3 regions of the Streptomyces tritici genome follow, and region 1 is predicted to be linked to each of the others. Evidence: riboswitches for the same ligand, from Rfam matches in the RefSeq annotation. Region 1 holds a riboswitch; each other region holds the start of a gene.
The links. A riboswitch is a leader RNA that binds a small molecule or an ion and turns the genes downstream of it on or off. The one in region 1 is predicted to bind S-adenosylmethionine.
Positions count from the first base shown of each region.

Region 2: linked by a shared signal. The riboswitch ahead of ACNJ93_RS29400 (IclR family transcriptional regulator) and the one ahead of ACNJ93_RS07870 (aminotransferase class V-fold PLP-dependent enzyme) in region 1 are both predicted to bind S-adenosylmethionine.
Region 3: linked by a shared signal. The riboswitch ahead of thrC (threonine synthase) and the one ahead of ACNJ93_RS07870 (aminotransferase class V-fold PLP-dependent enzyme) in region 1 are both predicted to bind S-adenosylmethionine.

Region 1 covers NZ_CP183183.1:1,691,051-1,696,364, reverse strand. The annotation lists gene ACNJ93_RS07885 (Rieske 2Fe-2S domain-containing protein) at 1-734, shown strand, start outside; gene ACNJ93_RS07880 (cytochrome b) at 731-2,356, shown strand; gene trpD (anthranilate phosphoribosyltransferase) at 2,480-3,544, shown strand; SAM riboswitch class IV at 3,625-3,741, shown strand; gene ACNJ93_RS07870 (aminotransferase class V-fold PLP-dependent enzyme) at 3,929-5,290, shown strand.
Region 2 covers NZ_CP183183.1:6,406,762-6,412,075, reverse strand. The annotation lists gene ACNJ93_RS29405 (UbiA family prenyltransferase) at 24-938, shown strand; SAM riboswitch class I at 1,131-1,272, shown strand; gene ACNJ93_RS29400 (IclR family transcriptional regulator) at 1,499-2,221, shown strand; gene ACNJ93_RS29395 (hypothetical protein) at 2,336-2,647, shown strand; gene ACNJ93_RS29390 (helix-turn-helix domain-containing protein) at 2,693-3,394, opposite strand; gene ACNJ93_RS29385 (amidohydrolase) at 3,506-5,140, shown strand; gene ACNJ93_RS29380 (MerR family transcriptional regulator) at 5,195-5,314, opposite strand, start outside.
Region 3 covers NZ_CP183183.1:3,097,233-3,102,546, forward strand. The annotation lists gene groL (chaperonin GroEL) at 1-101, opposite strand, end outside; gene ACNJ93_RS14140 (cold-shock protein) at 466-669, opposite strand; gene ACNJ93_RS14145 (MoaD/ThiS family protein) at 1,056-1,334, opposite strand; gene thrC (threonine synthase) at 1,367-2,689, opposite strand; SAM riboswitch class I at 2,674-2,827, opposite strand; gene ACNJ93_RS14155 (glucosyl-3-phosphoglycerate synthase) at 2,971-3,921, shown strand; gene ACNJ93_RS14160 (hypothetical protein) at 4,018-4,188, shown strand; gene ACNJ93_RS14165 (alpha,alpha-trehalose-phosphate synthase (UDP-forming)) at 4,253-5,314, shown strand, end outside.

The sequences.
Region 1 (5,314 bases):
TCTTCATCGGCGCGGGCGCGGTCCACTGGGCCCGCACCCTGATGTCGGACGTCGAGGTCGCGGACGAGCGTCACCCGATCGAGGCCTCTCCGGAGGTCAAGGCCCAGGTCATGGCGGACTTCGCGGCCGGCGCCGACGAGTCCGGCTTCGGCCGTCGCAAGCTGATCCGCAACACCATGTTCGGCGCGCTCTCGCTGGTGCCGCTCTCCGGCATCGTGCTGCTGCGTGACATGGGCCCGCTGCCCGAGAAGAAGCTCCGCACCACCATGTGGGCCAAGGGCAAGCAGCTCATCAACATGAACACGCACGAGCCGCTGCGTCCCGAGGACGTCGCGGTCGGTTCGCTGACCTTCGCGATGCCCGAGGGCCTCTCGGAGCACGACCACAACTTCCAGACCGAGATCGCCAAGGCCGCCCTGATGATCGTCCGGATCCAGCCGGAGGACATCAAGGACAAGCGCGAGCTGGAGTGGTCGCACGAGGGCATCGTGGCCTTCTCGAAGATCTGCACCCACGTGGGCTGCCCGATCTCGCTGTACGAGCAGCAGACCCACCACGTGCTCTGCCCGTGCCACCAGTCCACCTTCGACCTGGCCGACGGCGCCCGCGTCATCTTCGGCCCGGCCGGTCACGCCCTCCCGCAGCTGCGGATCGGCGTGAACGAGAAGGGCAACCTCGAGGCGCTCGGCGACTTCGACGAGCCCGTCGGTCCTGCCTTCTGGGAGCGCGGATGAGCACTGTGACGGATACGAAGACGACGGCCTCCCGCGGCGAGCGGGTGGCCGACTGGGCCGACGGCCGGCTGGGGATCTACACGCTGGCCAAGGCCAACATGCGGAAGATCTTCCCGGACCACTGGTCCTTCATGCTGGGCGAGATCTGCCTCTACAGCTTCATCATCATCATCCTGACGGGCGTCTACCTGACGATGTTCTTCCACCCGTCGATGAACGAGGTGGAGTACCACGGCAGCTACGTCCCGCTGCAGGGACAGCTGATGTCCGAGGCGTTCAACTCGACCATGCACATCTCCTTCGATGTGCGCGGTGGTCTGCTCATCCGGCAGATCCACCACTGGGCGGCGCTGATCTTCCTCGCCGGCATGTTCGTGCACATGATGCGCGTGTTCTTCACCGGCGCGTTCCGCAAGCCGCGTGAGATCAACTGGCTGTTCGGCTTCCTGCTGTTCTTCCTGGGCATGTTCACCGGCTTCACCGGTTACTCGCTCCCGGACGACCTGCTCTCCGGCACCGGTGTCCGCTTCATGCAGGGCGCGATCCTGTCGGTGCCGATCGTCGGCACCTACCTGTCGATGTTCCTGTTCGGCGGCGAATTCCCCGGCGGCGACTTCGTGGCCCGGTTCTACTCGGCCCACGTCCTGCTGCTGCCCGGCATCATGCTCGGCCTGGTGGTCGCGCACCTGATCCTCGTGGTCGTGCACAAGCACACCCACTACGCGGGTCCGGGCCGCACCAACAAGAACGTCGTCGGCATGCCGCTGCTGCCGGTGTACATGGCCAAGGCCGGAGGCTTCTTCTTCCTGGTCTTCGGTGTCATCGCGGTCATCGCGGCGATCGCCTCGATCAACCCGATCTGGGCGCTCGGCCCGTACCGTCCGGACCAGGTGTCCACCGGCGCCCAGCCCGACTGGTACATGGGCTTCGCCGAGGGTCTGATCCGTGTCATGCCGGGCTGGGAGATCGACTTCGCGGGCCACACGCTGGTCCTGGGCGTGTTCATCCCGCTGGTGATCTTCCCGCTGGTCCTCGCGGCCATCGCGGTGTACCCGTTCATCGAGTCCTGGATCACCGGCGACAAGCGCGAGCACCACATCGCGCAGCGTCCGCGCAACGCGCCGACCCGCACCGCCTTCGGCGTCGCGTGGATCACCGCGTACATGATCATGCTCGTGGGTGGCGGCAACGACCTCTGGGCGACGCACTTCCACCTGTCGATCAACTCGATCACCTGGTTCGTCCGGATCGCGTTCTTCGTCGGCCCGGTCATCGCCTTCATCGTGACCAAGCGGATCTGCCTGGGTCTCCAGCGCCGCGACCACGACAAGGTGCTCCACGGCCGCGAGTCGGGCATCATCAAGCGCCTGCCGCACGGTGAGTTCGTCGAGGTCCACACCCCGCTCAGCCAGGGCGAGCTGCACACGCTCACCGCGCACGAGCAGTACGCGCCGGCCGAGCTGCCGCCCGCCGTCGACGAGAACGGCGTCGAGCGGAAGATCGGCCGCATGGAGAAGCTCCGGGTCAGGCTGAACCGGAGTTACTACGGCGAGGGCAACCAGATCGCGAAGCCCACCGTCGAGGAGTACAAGGAGATCCAGAGCGGCCACGGCCACCACTGATCACCTGACCTGCTGACCTGAGGTCGCCACGGCGAGAGCCCCGTCCATTCGCTGGACGGGGCTCTTTGCCGTCCCGTGAGATCGATAGGGTGGGTCCGTACCTTCCGACGATGAGGAGCGACCATGAGCGCTGTGACCCCCGCTGGAGGCACCACCACGGCGGGCCGCTCCTGGCCCGTCGTCCTGGACGGTCTGCTGAGCGGCCGCGACCAGAGCGCGGAGGACACCGCCTGGGCGATGGACCGCATCCTGCGCGGCGAGGCCACCGACGCGCAGATCGCCGGCTTCGCGGTCGCGCTGCGCGCCAAGGGCGAGACGGTCGACGAGATCACCGGACTCGTGCGCACCATGTACGCGCACGCCAACCTGATCGACGTGCCGGGCCCCTCGGTGGACATCGTCGGCACCGGCGGCGACGGCGCCAAGACGGTCAACATCTCCACCATGTCCGCGATCGTGGTGGCCGGCACCGGTGCCAAGGTCGTCAAGCACGGCAACCGGGCGGCTTCCTCCGCCTCCGGCGCCTCCGACGTCCTGGAGAAGCTCGGCGTCAACCTGGAGCTGACCCCGCAGCGGGTCGCCGAGGTCGCCGAGGAGGCCGGGATCACCTTCTGCTTCGCGGTGAAGTTCCACCCGGCGCTGCGGCACGTCGCCGCGGCCCGCAAGGAGCTCGGCATCCGGACCACCTTCAACTTCCTCGGCCCGCTCACCAACCCGGCCCGGGTGAAGGCCCAGGCCACCGGTGTGGCCGACGCCCGGATGGCCCCGATCATGGCCGGCGTGCTGGCCGAGCGCGGCTCGTCCGCGCTGGTCTTCCGCGGCGACGACGGCCTGGACGAGCTGACCACCACCGCCACCTCCAAGGTGTGGGTGGTGCGCGACGGAGCCGTGCGCGAGGAGTCCTTCGACCCGCGGGACGTCGGCATCGAGCTCGTCCCCGTCGAGGCGCTGCGCGGCGCGGACGCCTCGTACAACGCCGACGTGGCCCGCCGGCTGCTCGCGGGGGAGACCGGCCCGGTCCGGGACGCCGTCCTGCTCAACTCGGCCGCCGCGCTCACCGCCCTGCACCCGGGCGGCGGCAGCCTCGCGGAGCAGCTGCGCGCGGGCATCGAGCAGGCCGCCGAGTCCATCGACTCCGGGGCCGCCCGCCGGGCCCTGGACCGCTGGATCGCCGCCAGCAACGCCTGAACCCGCCGCGCCCGCGCAACCCCGTCCGGCATCCGGACGGGGTTGCGCGGAACGCGAGCGGTGGCATACGTTCAGCGACAGGTCATGAGTGACAGCCTCGAAGCCCCGGCTGGCTGTCCGGCAACCCTCCGTCCGTGGCGGGGTGCCCCGGGTGAAGACCGGGCCGTGGACAGCAAGGTTCACGGCAAGCGCGGACCCCTGCGCCAACCCTGGGGTCCTGGTCCTCGAGGGAGCGTCTCGTGAGCAAGCGAATGCGATAGGGCCTTCCGGCCCCTCTTCCGCACCCCCCCTTTTTCCTTTCCTCGCACGCCTCCGCGGGGACGCGGCATCCGCGTCCGCCCGCGTCGAGGCGTCGCATTCGCCTGCCTCGTACGGGAGTTCGCCATGTCCGTTTCCACCGTCGCCGCCCCCGCCGTCTGTGAGCCGCTGCCCGTCCTCGGCCGTGACGTCACCGTCCCGCTCGTCACCGGCGGAGAGGTCGCGTACGCCGCGCTCGACTACGCCGCCAGCGCCCCGGCCCTGCAGCGCGTCTGGGACGACGTCGCCGCCTACGCCCCGTACTACGGCAGCGTGCACCGCGGCGCCGGGTACCTCTCGCAGCTGTCCACCGACCTGTTCGAGAACAGCCGGGCCACCGTCGCGGAGTTCCTCGACTGCCGCGACGGCGACCAGGTGGTCTTCACCCGCTCCACCACCGACTCGCTCAACCTGCTCGCCGCCGTCCTGCCCGCCGACTGCCAGGTGTTCGTCTTCGAGACCGAGCACCACGCCTCGCTGCTTCCCTGGAAGGACGCCCAGGTCACGTACCTGAACGCGCCGCGCACCCCGCGGCAGGCGGTCGACACCCTGGAGCGCGCCCTCGCCGAGCGCGACCCCCACGGCCCCGCCCTGGTCTGCGTGACCGGCGCGTCCAACGTGACCGGCGAGCTGTGGCCGGTGCGCGAACTCGCCGCCGCGGCCCACGCGCACGGCGCCCGCATCGTGCTCGACGCCGCCCAACTCGCCCCGCACCACCCGGTCTCGGTGCGCGAACTGGACGTGGACTGGGTCGCGTTCTCCGGGCACAAGCTGTACGCGCCCTTCGGCTCCGGCGTCCTCGCCGGCCGCGCCGACTGGCTCCAGGCGGCCGAGCCGTACCTCGCCGGAGGCGGCGCCTCCCGTAAGGTCGCCCGCCGCGCCGACGGCGGGGTGCACGTCGAGTGGCACACCACCGCCGCCCGCCACGAGGCCGGTTCGCCGAACGTCATCGGCGTCTACGCCATCGCCGCCGCCTGCAAGGCGCTCACCGAGGCCGGCTTCGACACGCTGGTCGCCCGCGAGCAGCACCTCATCGACACCGTCCGCGCCGGACTGGCCGAGGTGCCCGAGGTGAGGGTGCTCTCCCTGTTCGGCGACGAGGCGCCGCGGGTCGGGGTGATCTCGTTCGTGGTGGAGGGCTGGAACAGCTCGCACTTCGCGGCCGCGCTCTCCGCCGAGTACGGCATCGGCGTCCGCGACGGCCTGTTCTGCGCCCACCCGCTGGTGCGCACGCTGCTGGGCAGCGACCCGCAGGACGTCGGCGAGTGCGGCGCGCCGGAGGCGGAGCCGGGTGAGAGGTCGCTCAACGCGATCCGGGTGAGCTTCGGGGCCGGCACCCCGGACGAGCACGTGGAGCGCTTCGTGGCGGCCGTGAAGGAGCTGGTCCGGGACGGGGCGCAGTGGAAGTACCGCACCGAGGACGGCCGCTGTGTCCCGGACCGCGGCTGACCGCGGCTGACCGCGGTCTACCGG
Region 2 (5,314 bases), 4.7 Mb from region 1:
GCGCCGTCGCCTAGCGTGGTGCGGTGCGCCCCACCACGGACAAGGGAACTCCCCGCCTCGCCGCTCCGGCCGCCGTTCCGGGTTCGGAGCAACGCCGAACTGTCGTCGGCCTGCTGAAGGCAAGTCACCCCGTGCCGGCGGCGGCGGTGACGGTCCTCGCCGCGCTGCTGGCCGTCGCGTCCGGCCTCGGCGCGGCCTCGGCGGCCGAGGCGGTGGCGGCGGTCGCAGCCGGTCAGCTGTCGATCGGCTGGTGCAACGACCTTCTGGACCGGCGGCGCGACCGGGCCGCGGGCCGCCGTGACAAGCCGCTGGCCACGGGCGCCGCGCGGCCGGGCGCGGTGGAAGCGGCGGCCGTCGTCGCGCTGCTGCTCTGCGTGCCGCTGTCGCTCGGTTGCGGGCTCCTGGCCGGCGTGGTGCACCTCGTCTGCGTCGCCTCAGGCTGGACGTACAACCTGTGGCTCAAGCGGACGGTCCTCTCCTGGCTGCCGTACGCGGTCGCCTTCGGGCTGCTGCCCGCGTTCCTGACACTGGCGCTCCCCGGCCGCCCGTGGCCACCCCTGTGGCTGACCGCCGCGGCGGCGCTGCTGGGGACCAGCGCCCACTTCGCCAACGTCCTGCCGGACCTGGACGACGACCTCGCGGGCGGGGTGCGCGGGCTCCCGCAGAGAGTGGGTCGGCGCGGGTCCGTGGCGTCGGCCGCGGTCCTGGCCCTCGCCGCCTCCGTGGTGCTGACGGCCGGCCCGGCGGGGCCGGTGTCCCCGGCGGGAATGGGCCTGACGGGAGTGACCTCCGCGCTCTGCCTCGTGGCGGTGGCCGGACCGTCCGCGTGGGTGCGCGGGCGCGTGCCCTTCGTCGCCATCATGGTCATGGCGGGCCTCGACGCCACGCTTCTGGTACTGGCCGGAGGCGCGCCGACCGGCGGTCAGGTCTGGCCCTGACCGAAGCCGACGCCGCCGGGTCCTGTCCCCGCGCGGCTCGCTCGCGTACTGCTGCACCTCGTCACAGGCCCGCCCCGGCGTCCGAACGGATTCGGTTCCGCCGCCGGCGGCGTCGCGGGCCGCCTGACCTGCCGCTCGCGGAGCCGGGCAGCCGTTGGCAGGGAGCGCCCGGAGTCTTGTATGGTTCCTCGCGAATCATCCAGAGGGGTGGAGGGACCGGCCCTACGAAGCCCCGGCAACTCCCCGTTCGACCCGGCGCTCCATGTTCGCGCCGCGCCGTCGGGATCAGTGCCAACTCCGGCCCGCGCCAACGTGGCGCGGGAAAAGATGAGGAGACACGGTGCTCTCTGTGCTGACCTTCGCCCCGCTTCTGTCTGCCCCGGGCTTTCCGCGTACCCGCGTATCCGTCTCGTGATCACCGCGGCGCATCGGCCGACCGCTTCGGCCCTTCCCCACTGATCTTCCCTGCCCTCCGCCTGGGCGCGGTTCCCGCGACGCATGCCTCGCATGCCTCGCACGCCTCGCATGCCTCGCGGGTCGAGACTGGAGCACCTCTTCTCATGGATATATCGGATATTTCTAGCGGTGTCGGCGTCCTCGACAAGACCGCAGTGATCCTGGGCGCGCTGGCGTCAGGGCCCGCCACACTGGCGGGGTTGGTCACCGCCACGGGACTGGCCCGGCCCACAGCCCACCGGCTCGCCACCGCCCTCGAACGCCACCGCCTCGTCGCCAGGGACCTGCAGGGCCGCTTCGTCCTCGGCCCCCGGCTCGCCGAACTCGCGACCGCGGCGGGCGAGGACCGCCTGCTGGCCGCGGCGGGCCCGGTACTCACCGCCCTGCGTGACACCACCGGCGAAAGCGCGCAGCTGTACCGCCGGCAGGGGGAGATGCGCGTCTGCGTCGCCGCCGCCGAACGCGCCTCGGGCCTGCGTGACATCGTGCCCGTCGGTTCCGCACTCCCCATGAAGGCCGGCTCCGCCGCCCAGGTCCTGCTGGCCTGGGAGGAACCCGAGCGCTACCACCACGGTCTGCAGGGGGCCCGCTTCACCGCCACCACCCTCAGCGGCGTACGACGCCGGGGCTGGGCCCAGTCGACCGGCGAACGCGAACCCGGCATGGCGTCCGTCTCGGCGCCGGTGCGCGACGCGGCCCATCGCGTCGTGGCCGCCCTCACGGTCACAGGCCCGATCCAACGCCTCACCCGCAACCCCGGCACGCTGCTCGCCCAGGTCGCCGTCGACGCGGCCGAACGCCTCACCGAAGCCATCCGCCACCCCTGACACCGGCAACGCCACCAAGCCCTGCGCCCTCCCCCGGCTCAGGCCCGGCACGCGGTGCACCCACGCACGCACCTGGCCTCCGCATCCCGTGCGCCGACGATGTTGGATGGCTCCATGGGGAAACGACCGCAGGCCAAGAAGAAGCGGACTCCCTTCGGCATGCCGAAGGCCGTCGTCCTGCTGGCGACGCCGGAGGGCTGGCGCCACACGGTCCTCACCGCCGAAGGCGGAATGCTCTGCGGGCGGCTTCCCGACGCGCCGATCGACGCCGACCCCGCCGAGGCGCGGGGCCGCGCGGAAGCCATGGTCGTAGGACTCGCGCGCGACTTCCACGAAGTCGACGTCGAAGTGGTCTGGGATTCGCCCCAGGAACCCTCGTCCTGGACCGGTCACGTCACCCCCCACCGAACGCCGGGGACTGCCTGAAGCATGGCGTCGCCGAGTCCTCTTCCTGGAATTCGCCATCAGGCGTCAGGCGTCAGGATGGAGTGTTGCCGCCGCCGCGAGGGTGAGTTCGAGGGCGAAGGGGTAGCCGCTGTGCCGCATTTCGGCGGCGAGCAGCGGGTACGTGGCCGCGATGTTCGGGTGGGTCCGGGCGGGCAGGCGGCCGTACGCGGCGTGCCAGACTTCGGCGTCCGCCTCCGCCGCCGCCTCGGGCAGGGCCGCGGCCGCGGCGTCCTGGGCGGCGAAGGCCAGGGCCTGGTCGACGAAGGCATGGTAGATCCGTACGGCCAGGGCGTCGGGGAAGCCGCCGTCGCGCAGGATGCCGAGGATCGTCTCGACGGCCCGTGTCTCGTGCGGGCGGCCGGTGGTGCGGTGCGCGGCCAGCAGGGCGGCCTGCGGCTGGGCCAGGTACGCGGCGTGGATGCGCAGGCCCAGGGCGCGCAGGTCCGCGCGCCAGTCGCCGGTCGGCCGCCAGCCCTCCTGGGCGCGGCCGATCATCTCGTCGGCCAGGGCGAGGAGCAGGGCGTCGGTGTTGCGGAAGTAGCGGTACAGGGCGCTGGGGTCCGCGCCGAGGGCGGCGCCCAGCCGCCGTACCGACAGGGCGTCCGCGCCGTGTTCGGCGACCAGGCGCAACGCCGTCTCGACGATGAGGCGTTCGGACAGGACGGCGCCCTGCTTCGTCGGCCGGCGCCGCCGCCGGGCGCCTTCGGGGACCACGCGATCGGACATGGCCGCACCTTATGTCAACACCATTGACCTGTAAACCGCCGACAGGCTTGCATGGCGTCCTGTCCGCCGCCCCGCGCCCGCCCGGCGCGCCGCACGCAAGGGAGCCGCCGTATGCCCCACGCCGATCTGGTCTTCACCGGAGGACCCGTCCTCACGATGGACTCCGCCCGGACGCGCGCGAGTTCGCTCGCGGTCACCGGGGAACGGATCACGGCCGTCGGCCACGACGAGGTGCGCGAGCTGATCGGCCCCCGGACCGAGGTCGTCGACCTGACCGGCCGGCTGCTGCTGCCCGGCTTCCAGGACGCGCACATCCACGCCGTCGGCGGCGGCAGCGAGCTCGCCCAGTGCGACCTGACCGGTGTCGTCGACGTCGACTCGTGCCTGGAGCGGATCCGCGCCTACGCCGAGGCGCACCCGGACCGGGAGTGGATCACCGGCGGCGGCTGGTCCCTGGAGACCTTCGCCGGCGGGCTGCCGACCCGGCACCTGCTCGACACGGTCGTACCGGACCGGCCGGTACTGCTGTCCAACCGGGACCACCACGGCGCCTGGGCCAACTCCCGCGCCCTGGAGCTCGCCGGGGTCACCGCCGCCACCCCGGACCCGGCCGACGGGCGCGTCGAGCGGGAGGCGGACGGGTCGCCCAGCGGCATGCTGCAGGAGGGTGCGACGGGACTGGTGTCGCGCCTCGTGCCGCCGAGCACCCCTGAGGAGCGGCTCGCGGCTCTGCTGCGGGCGCAGAGGCTGCTGCACTCGCTGGGCGTGACCGGCTGGCAGGACGCGCTGCTCGGCGCGTTCAACGGCATGCCCGACCCTTCCGGCGCGTACCTGGCCGCGGCGCGGGACGGTTCGCTGACCGCGCGGGTGACGGGGGCGCTGTGGTGGGACCGCGAGCGCGGCGCCGAGCAGATTCCCGAACTCGTGGCCCGCCGCGAGGAGTTGACGTACGGGAGGTTCCGGGCCGGCTCGGTCAAGATCATGCAGGACGGCATCGCGGAGAACTTCACCGCCGCGATGACCTCCCCGTACCTGGACGGCTGCGGCTGCGCCACGGCCAACTCCGGGCTCAGCTTCGTCGACCCCGTCGCCCTGCGCGACCACGTCACCGCGCTCGACGCCCTGGACTTCCAGGTCCACTTCCACGCCCTCGGCGACCGCGCCGTGCGCGAGGCGCTCGACGCGGTGGAGGCCGCCGTGGCCGTCAACGGGCGGCGCGGCAACCGCCACCACCTGGCCCACCTCCAGGTCGTCCACCCCGACGACGTGCCGCGGTTCGCGGCGCTCGGCGCCCTCGCGAACATCCAGCCGCTGTGGGCGGCGCACGAGCCGCAGATGGACGAGCTGACCATCCCGTTCCTCGGGCCCGAACGCGCCGCCTGGCAGTACCCGTTCGGCGATCTGGTCCGCGCCGGGGCCACCCTCGCCGCCGGCAGCGACTGGCCCGTCTCGAGCCCCGACCCCCTCGCGGGCCTCCACGTGGCCGTCAACCGCCGCGAACCGGGCACCGACGACCACCGGGTCTTCCTGCCCGAGCAGCGCCTCGACCTGCCGACGGCCCTGGCCGCCTACACCGCGGGCGCGGCGCACGTGAACGGCCACGACGACGCCGGCAGCCTGCGCCCCGGCCACCTCGCCGACCTGGTGGTGCTCGACCGCGACATCCTCGCCGCGCCGCCGGAGGAGATCGCCGAGGCCCGCGTGGAACGCACGTACGTGGGCGGCGCGCTCGTCCACCAGGTCTGAGCTACCGACGCGGCGTCGACGACCGCTCGCGCCAGGGGCATGCGGGCGGCTCTCTCATGAGGTCGGTGTCGCCGCCTCCCTCACCGGCTCTCCGGCCGGAGCTCGGGAGGCGGTCCGCTCGGCGATGAGCCGCCCGTAGTTCGGGCACTGGGTGACGTCTTCGTGCGCGCAGTT
Region 3 (5,314 bases), 1.4 Mb from region 1:
CCCTTGGGGCCAAGGGTGACCTTGACGGCGTCAGCGAGCTGGTTCATGCCGCGCTCGAGACCGCGCCGGGCCTCCTCGTCGAACGCGATGATCTTGGCCATGTGAAGTGGTCCTCCCGGACATGGGGTGGATAACGCTCCAGGACCGCGCCGACGCCCGCGACGGACGGTCTGCGCGCCGTGCGGTTCCTTGCCCCGCCCGGCCTGCGGACCTCGTCTGCCCGATCCGTAAGCACTCTCACGTGGAGAGTGCTAACGCCAATGATTAGCACTCGACCCAGGAGAGTGCAAGGCCGTCCCGCAGGGACGTCGAACAAGGGGTGGTGGTCGGGCGTCGGGAGGGCGCAAGCGGCTTCCGGGTGTCGGGCGAGGCCGCGCCGGAGGTGCGGGCGCACGCGAGGGGCCCGCATCCGGTCAGGATGCGGGCCCCTCGGGTGAAGTGCGTCGGTGGCCGATCGCGCCGCGGTCAGACGGCGAGCTTGACCATGTCGGCCTGCGGGCCCTTCTGGCCCTGCGAGATCTCGAACTCGACCCGCTGCCCCTCCTCGAGGGTGCGGTAGCCGTCCATCTGGATTGCGCTGTAGTGGACGAAAACATCCGCACCACCGTCGACCGCGATGAAGCCGTAGCCCTTCTCCGCGTTGAACCACTTGACGGTGCCCTGAGCCATGCCTAACTCCCCTATTACTGGCCCTTGCGCGGGACCGCACTTCGCGGACCCGGGTCAGACCCTGCGCCGGAACGCGTCGACCGCGGCTGAATGTATCTGCCCAACTGCCCTCTGCAACAGGTCAATCGGACGAGAATTCTGAGCGCGCCGGAAAGGAGAATTGCGGAGATTTCCTTGATATCCAGGGCAAGTCGGGCCCGGCAAAGGACGCAAAAAGTACACAACGCTCGAACACTTTGGCTGCATCTTGTCGCGTGCGGGCGCATTCTCATATGCGGCCGGCACGAGCAGCGGAGGGGACTTCCCCAACTCTACCGCGCTCAACCATGCAGAATTGCCCCCTCCGCTTCTCTCGCGGAGGGGGCAATTCGGGTACCGCTGGTAACTCAGCAGCCGCCGGCGACGGCCGGGATGATCGAGACGCCCGCGCCGTCCGGCGTGGCCGTCTCCAGGCCCTGCTCGAAACGGACGTCGTCGTCGTTCACGTAGACGTTGACGAAGCGGCGCAGCTTGCCCTGGTCGTCCAGGACGCGGGCGGCGATGCCGGTGTGGTTCTTCTCCAGGTCCGCGATGACCTCGGCGAGGGTCGCGCCCTCCGCCTGGACCTCGGACTGCCCGCCGGTGTAGGTGCGGAGGATGGTGGGGATGCGGACGTTGACGCTCATGCTGCGGTTACTCCCTTTCAGTCGCAGTCGGCTCAGTTCGCCAGGCCGGCGTCGCGGAACGCGTCCAGGCTCGGGCGGATGACGGCGGTCGCCTGAGAGGTGTCGGCCACCGCGTCGAGGGTCTTGAGCCCGTCGCCGGTGTTGAGGACGACCGTGGTGAGGCTCGGGTCGAGCAGACCGTTCTCGACGAGCTTCTTCGTCACGCCGACGGTCACGCCGCCCGCGGTCTCGGCGAAGATGCCCTCGGTGCGGGCGAGCAGCTTGATCGCGTCCACCACCTGCTCGTCGTTCACGTCCTCCACGGCGCCGCCGGTGCGGCGGGCGATGTCGAGGACGTACGGGCCGTCGGCCGGGTTGCCGATGGCGAGCGACTTGGCGATGGTGTTCGGCTTCTGCGGGCGGACCACGTCGTGGCCGGCCTTGAAGGCGGCCGAGACCGGGGAGCAGCCCTCGGCCTGGGCGCCGAAGATCTTGTACGGCCTGTCCTCGACGAGGCCGAGCTTGATGAGCTCCTGCAGACCCTTGTCGATCTTGGTGAGCTGGGAGCCGGAGGCGATCGGGATCACGAGCTGGTCGGGCAGCCGCCAGCCGAGCTGCTCGCAGATCTCGTAGGCCAGCGTCTTGGAGCCCTCGGCGTAGTACGGCCGCAGGTTGACGTTGACGAAGCCCCAGCCCTCGCCCAGCGGGTCGCCGATGAGCTCGGAGCAGAAGCGGTTGACGTCGTCGTACGTGCCCTCGATGCCGACGAGGTCGCCGCCGTAGACGGCGGCCATGACGACCTTGCCCTGCTCCAGGTCGTGCGGGATGAACACGCAGGAGCGGAAGCCGGCGCGGGCGGCCGCGGCGCCGACGGCGCCGGCCAGGTTGCCGGTGGAGGAGCAGGACAGGGTGGTGAAGCCGAAGGCGCGGGCGGCCTCGATGGCCTGGGCGACGACGCGGTCCTTGAAGGAGTGGGTCGGGTTTCCGGAGTCGTCCTTGACGAACAGCTTGCCCGGCTCGACGCCCAGCGCGCGGGCGAGGTTGTCCGCCTGGACGAGCTTGGTCCAGCCGGGGTTCAGGTTGGGCTTCTGGGTGACGTCGGCCGGGACGGGCAGCAGCGGGGCGTAGCGCCAGATGTTGGCGGGTCCGGCCTCGATCTGCTTGCGCAGCGCCTCGGGGTCGCCGGCGGGGAGTTCGTACGCGACTTCCAGCGGGCCGAAACACAGCTCGCAGGCGAAGATCGGGCCGAGCGCGAAACGCTCGCCGCACTCGCGACAGGAGAGGCCGGTGGCGGGGCCGAGATCGACCGCGTTCGTGGTGGGTGCAACCGTCTGTACAGCCATGGAGGCGAGGCCCTTTCTCCTCATCTTCCTCATGGCGCATTTCGCCATGAGACGGATTTGGCACCTTCCCTAGCCGGGAGCCTCGCGGCCGCGCGCTGCGCGGACTGGAGACCGGCTGGAGGGTTGCCGGGGCTTCAACGGGCCGTGTCCCTCTGCCCCTCTGGATGAGCGGTATTCGATTGTGAGTCGCGGTCGGGACCCCGACATGCATCGGGCCTCCGCGTTGTTCAAGACTGTAACCGAAGGCGTGGGCGGTTGAGACAGCCGTCCGAAGCGCGAGATGGATCACACACCGCAACTGGGGAGTAACGGACGTGCTGGAAGAAGTGGAGCGCTGGCTCGGGCGGCGCTCCTGGTCGGTGGCCGATCGTCCCCTCGACCAGATCCTCGCCGCCAAGCGCGCGACGACGGTGAGCGTCGTGCTGCCCGCGCTCGACGAGGAGGCGACCGTCGGCGACATCGTCTCCGTGATCCGGCGCGAACTGATGTCGGAGGCGGTCCCGCTCGTCGACGAGCTGGTGGTGGTGGACTCCGGGTCCACGGACCGGACGGCGGAGGTGGCGGCGGCGGCCGGCGCGCGGGTGGTGGCGCGGGACGCGATCCTGCCGGGGATCCCGGCCGTGCCGGGCAAGGGCGAGGTGCTGTGGCGCTCGCTGATGGCGACCGGCGGGGACATCGTCTGCTTCGTGGACGCGGACCTGCGGGACTTCTCCGCGGACTTCGTCTCGGGGATCGTGGGCCCGCTGCTGACGGACCCGGACGTGGAGTTCGTCAAGGCCATGTACGACCGGCCCCTGGGGGACGCCCCGGGGCAGGGCGGCCGGGTGACGGAGCTGGTGGCGCGGCCGCTGCTGAACCTGCACTGGCCGCAGCTGGCGGGCTTCGTGCAGCCGCTGGGCGGCGAGTACGCGGCGCGGCGCTCGCTGCTGGAGCGGCTGCCGTTCCCGGTGGGGTACGGGGTGGAGCTGGGGCTCCTTGTGGACGCGCTGCACACGGTGGGCCTGGACGCCCTGGCGCAGGTGGACGTGGGGGTGCGCAAGCACCGCCACCAGGGCGGTCAGGCGCTGGGCCGGATGGCGGCGGCGATCTACCGGACGGCGCAGGTGCGGCTGTCGCGGGGGCATCTGGTGCGGCCGGTGCTGACGCAGTTCGAGCGGGGCGCGGCGGGCGAGCCGGGGTTCGTGCCGCGGACGTACCCGGTGGACACCGAGGAGCGGCCGCCGATGACGGAGATCGCGGAGTACGCGCACAGGCGGGTCGCGTAGCCGGGACGGGCGTGGCGCAGCCGAGGCGCCTTGCGGAGCCGTGACGGGCGTGGCGCAGCCGAAAGGCGCGGAAAGGGATGACTAGATTCCCTTTTCATGCGATTTGCACAGATGATGCACGAGGCGCGGCTGCTGCACGAAGGGACCCTGCTCGGCGCGGCCGGGCACGCCGGGGAGCGTCTGTGGCTGCTGGGCGGGCTGATGCTGGCGCTGGGCGCGACGGGCGTGGTGGCGCGGGCGGCGCTCCGGGCGCGCCGGGACCGCTGACCGGTTGTCGCCACCGTGTCCGGGCGTACGTTTGAGCGGATACGGGACGGGCTAGGTTCGCCCCATGGCCAGTGTTCTCGTCGCTTCCAACCGCGGTCCCGTCAGCTACGTGCGCCGGGACGACGGCACGCTCGACGCCCGGCGGGGCGGCGGCGGGCTGGTGTCCGGCCTGAGCGCGATCTCGGCGGAGGACAGCCTGTGGGTCTGCGCGGCCCTGGGCGAGGGCGACCGGGAGGCGGTGCGGCAGGGCGTCGGCGAGCCGGGCGTCCGGATGCTGGACATCGATCCCGCGGTGTACGCGGACGCGTACAACGGGATCGCGAACTCGGTGCTGTGGTTCCTCCACCACCACCTGTACGACGTGCCGCGCGAGCCCGTCTTCGACGCGGAGTTCCGGCTGCGCTGGGAGGCGTACCGGGCGTACAACCGCGCGTTCGCGGAGGCGCTGGCCGAGGCGGCCGACGAGGGCGCCTGCGTGCTCGTGCAGGACTACCACCTGGCGCTGGTGCCGGGGCAGCTGCGGGAGCTCCGGCCCGACCTGCGGATCGGCCACTTCACGCACACGCCCTGGGCCTCGACGGACTACCTGCGGATGCTGCCGCAGGACGTCCGCGAGGAGCTGGTGTGGGGGATGCTCGGCGCGGACGAGCTGTGGTTCCACACGTGGAGCTGGGCGTTCGCGTTCATGAACGGCGCGCACATCGACAGCGCGGTCGGGGCCGCCCAGCCGCTCTCGCCCACCGGCACCCCCTGGCGCGGGGTGGACCACATGCACTGGGGCGGCCCGAAGCGGACCACCCGCGTGCGGACCTTCCCCCTCGGGGTAGACGCCGAGGACCTGCGGGCGCTGGCGTACCGGCCGGAGGTGGACGAGCGGCTGGCCCGGCTGCGCGAGGAGGTCGGCCCGGGGCGGAGGACGATCGCCCGGGTCGACCGGACGGAGCTTTCCAAGAACATCCTGCGCGGCCTGCTCGCCTACCGGGAGCTGCTGACCGCCCGCCCCGAGTGGCGGGGCCGGGTGGTGCACCTGGCCTCGGCGTACCCGTCCCGGCAGGACCTGGAGGCGTACCGCTCGTACACGGCGGCGGTCCGGGAGCTGGCGGACCGGATCAACGAGGAGTTCGGC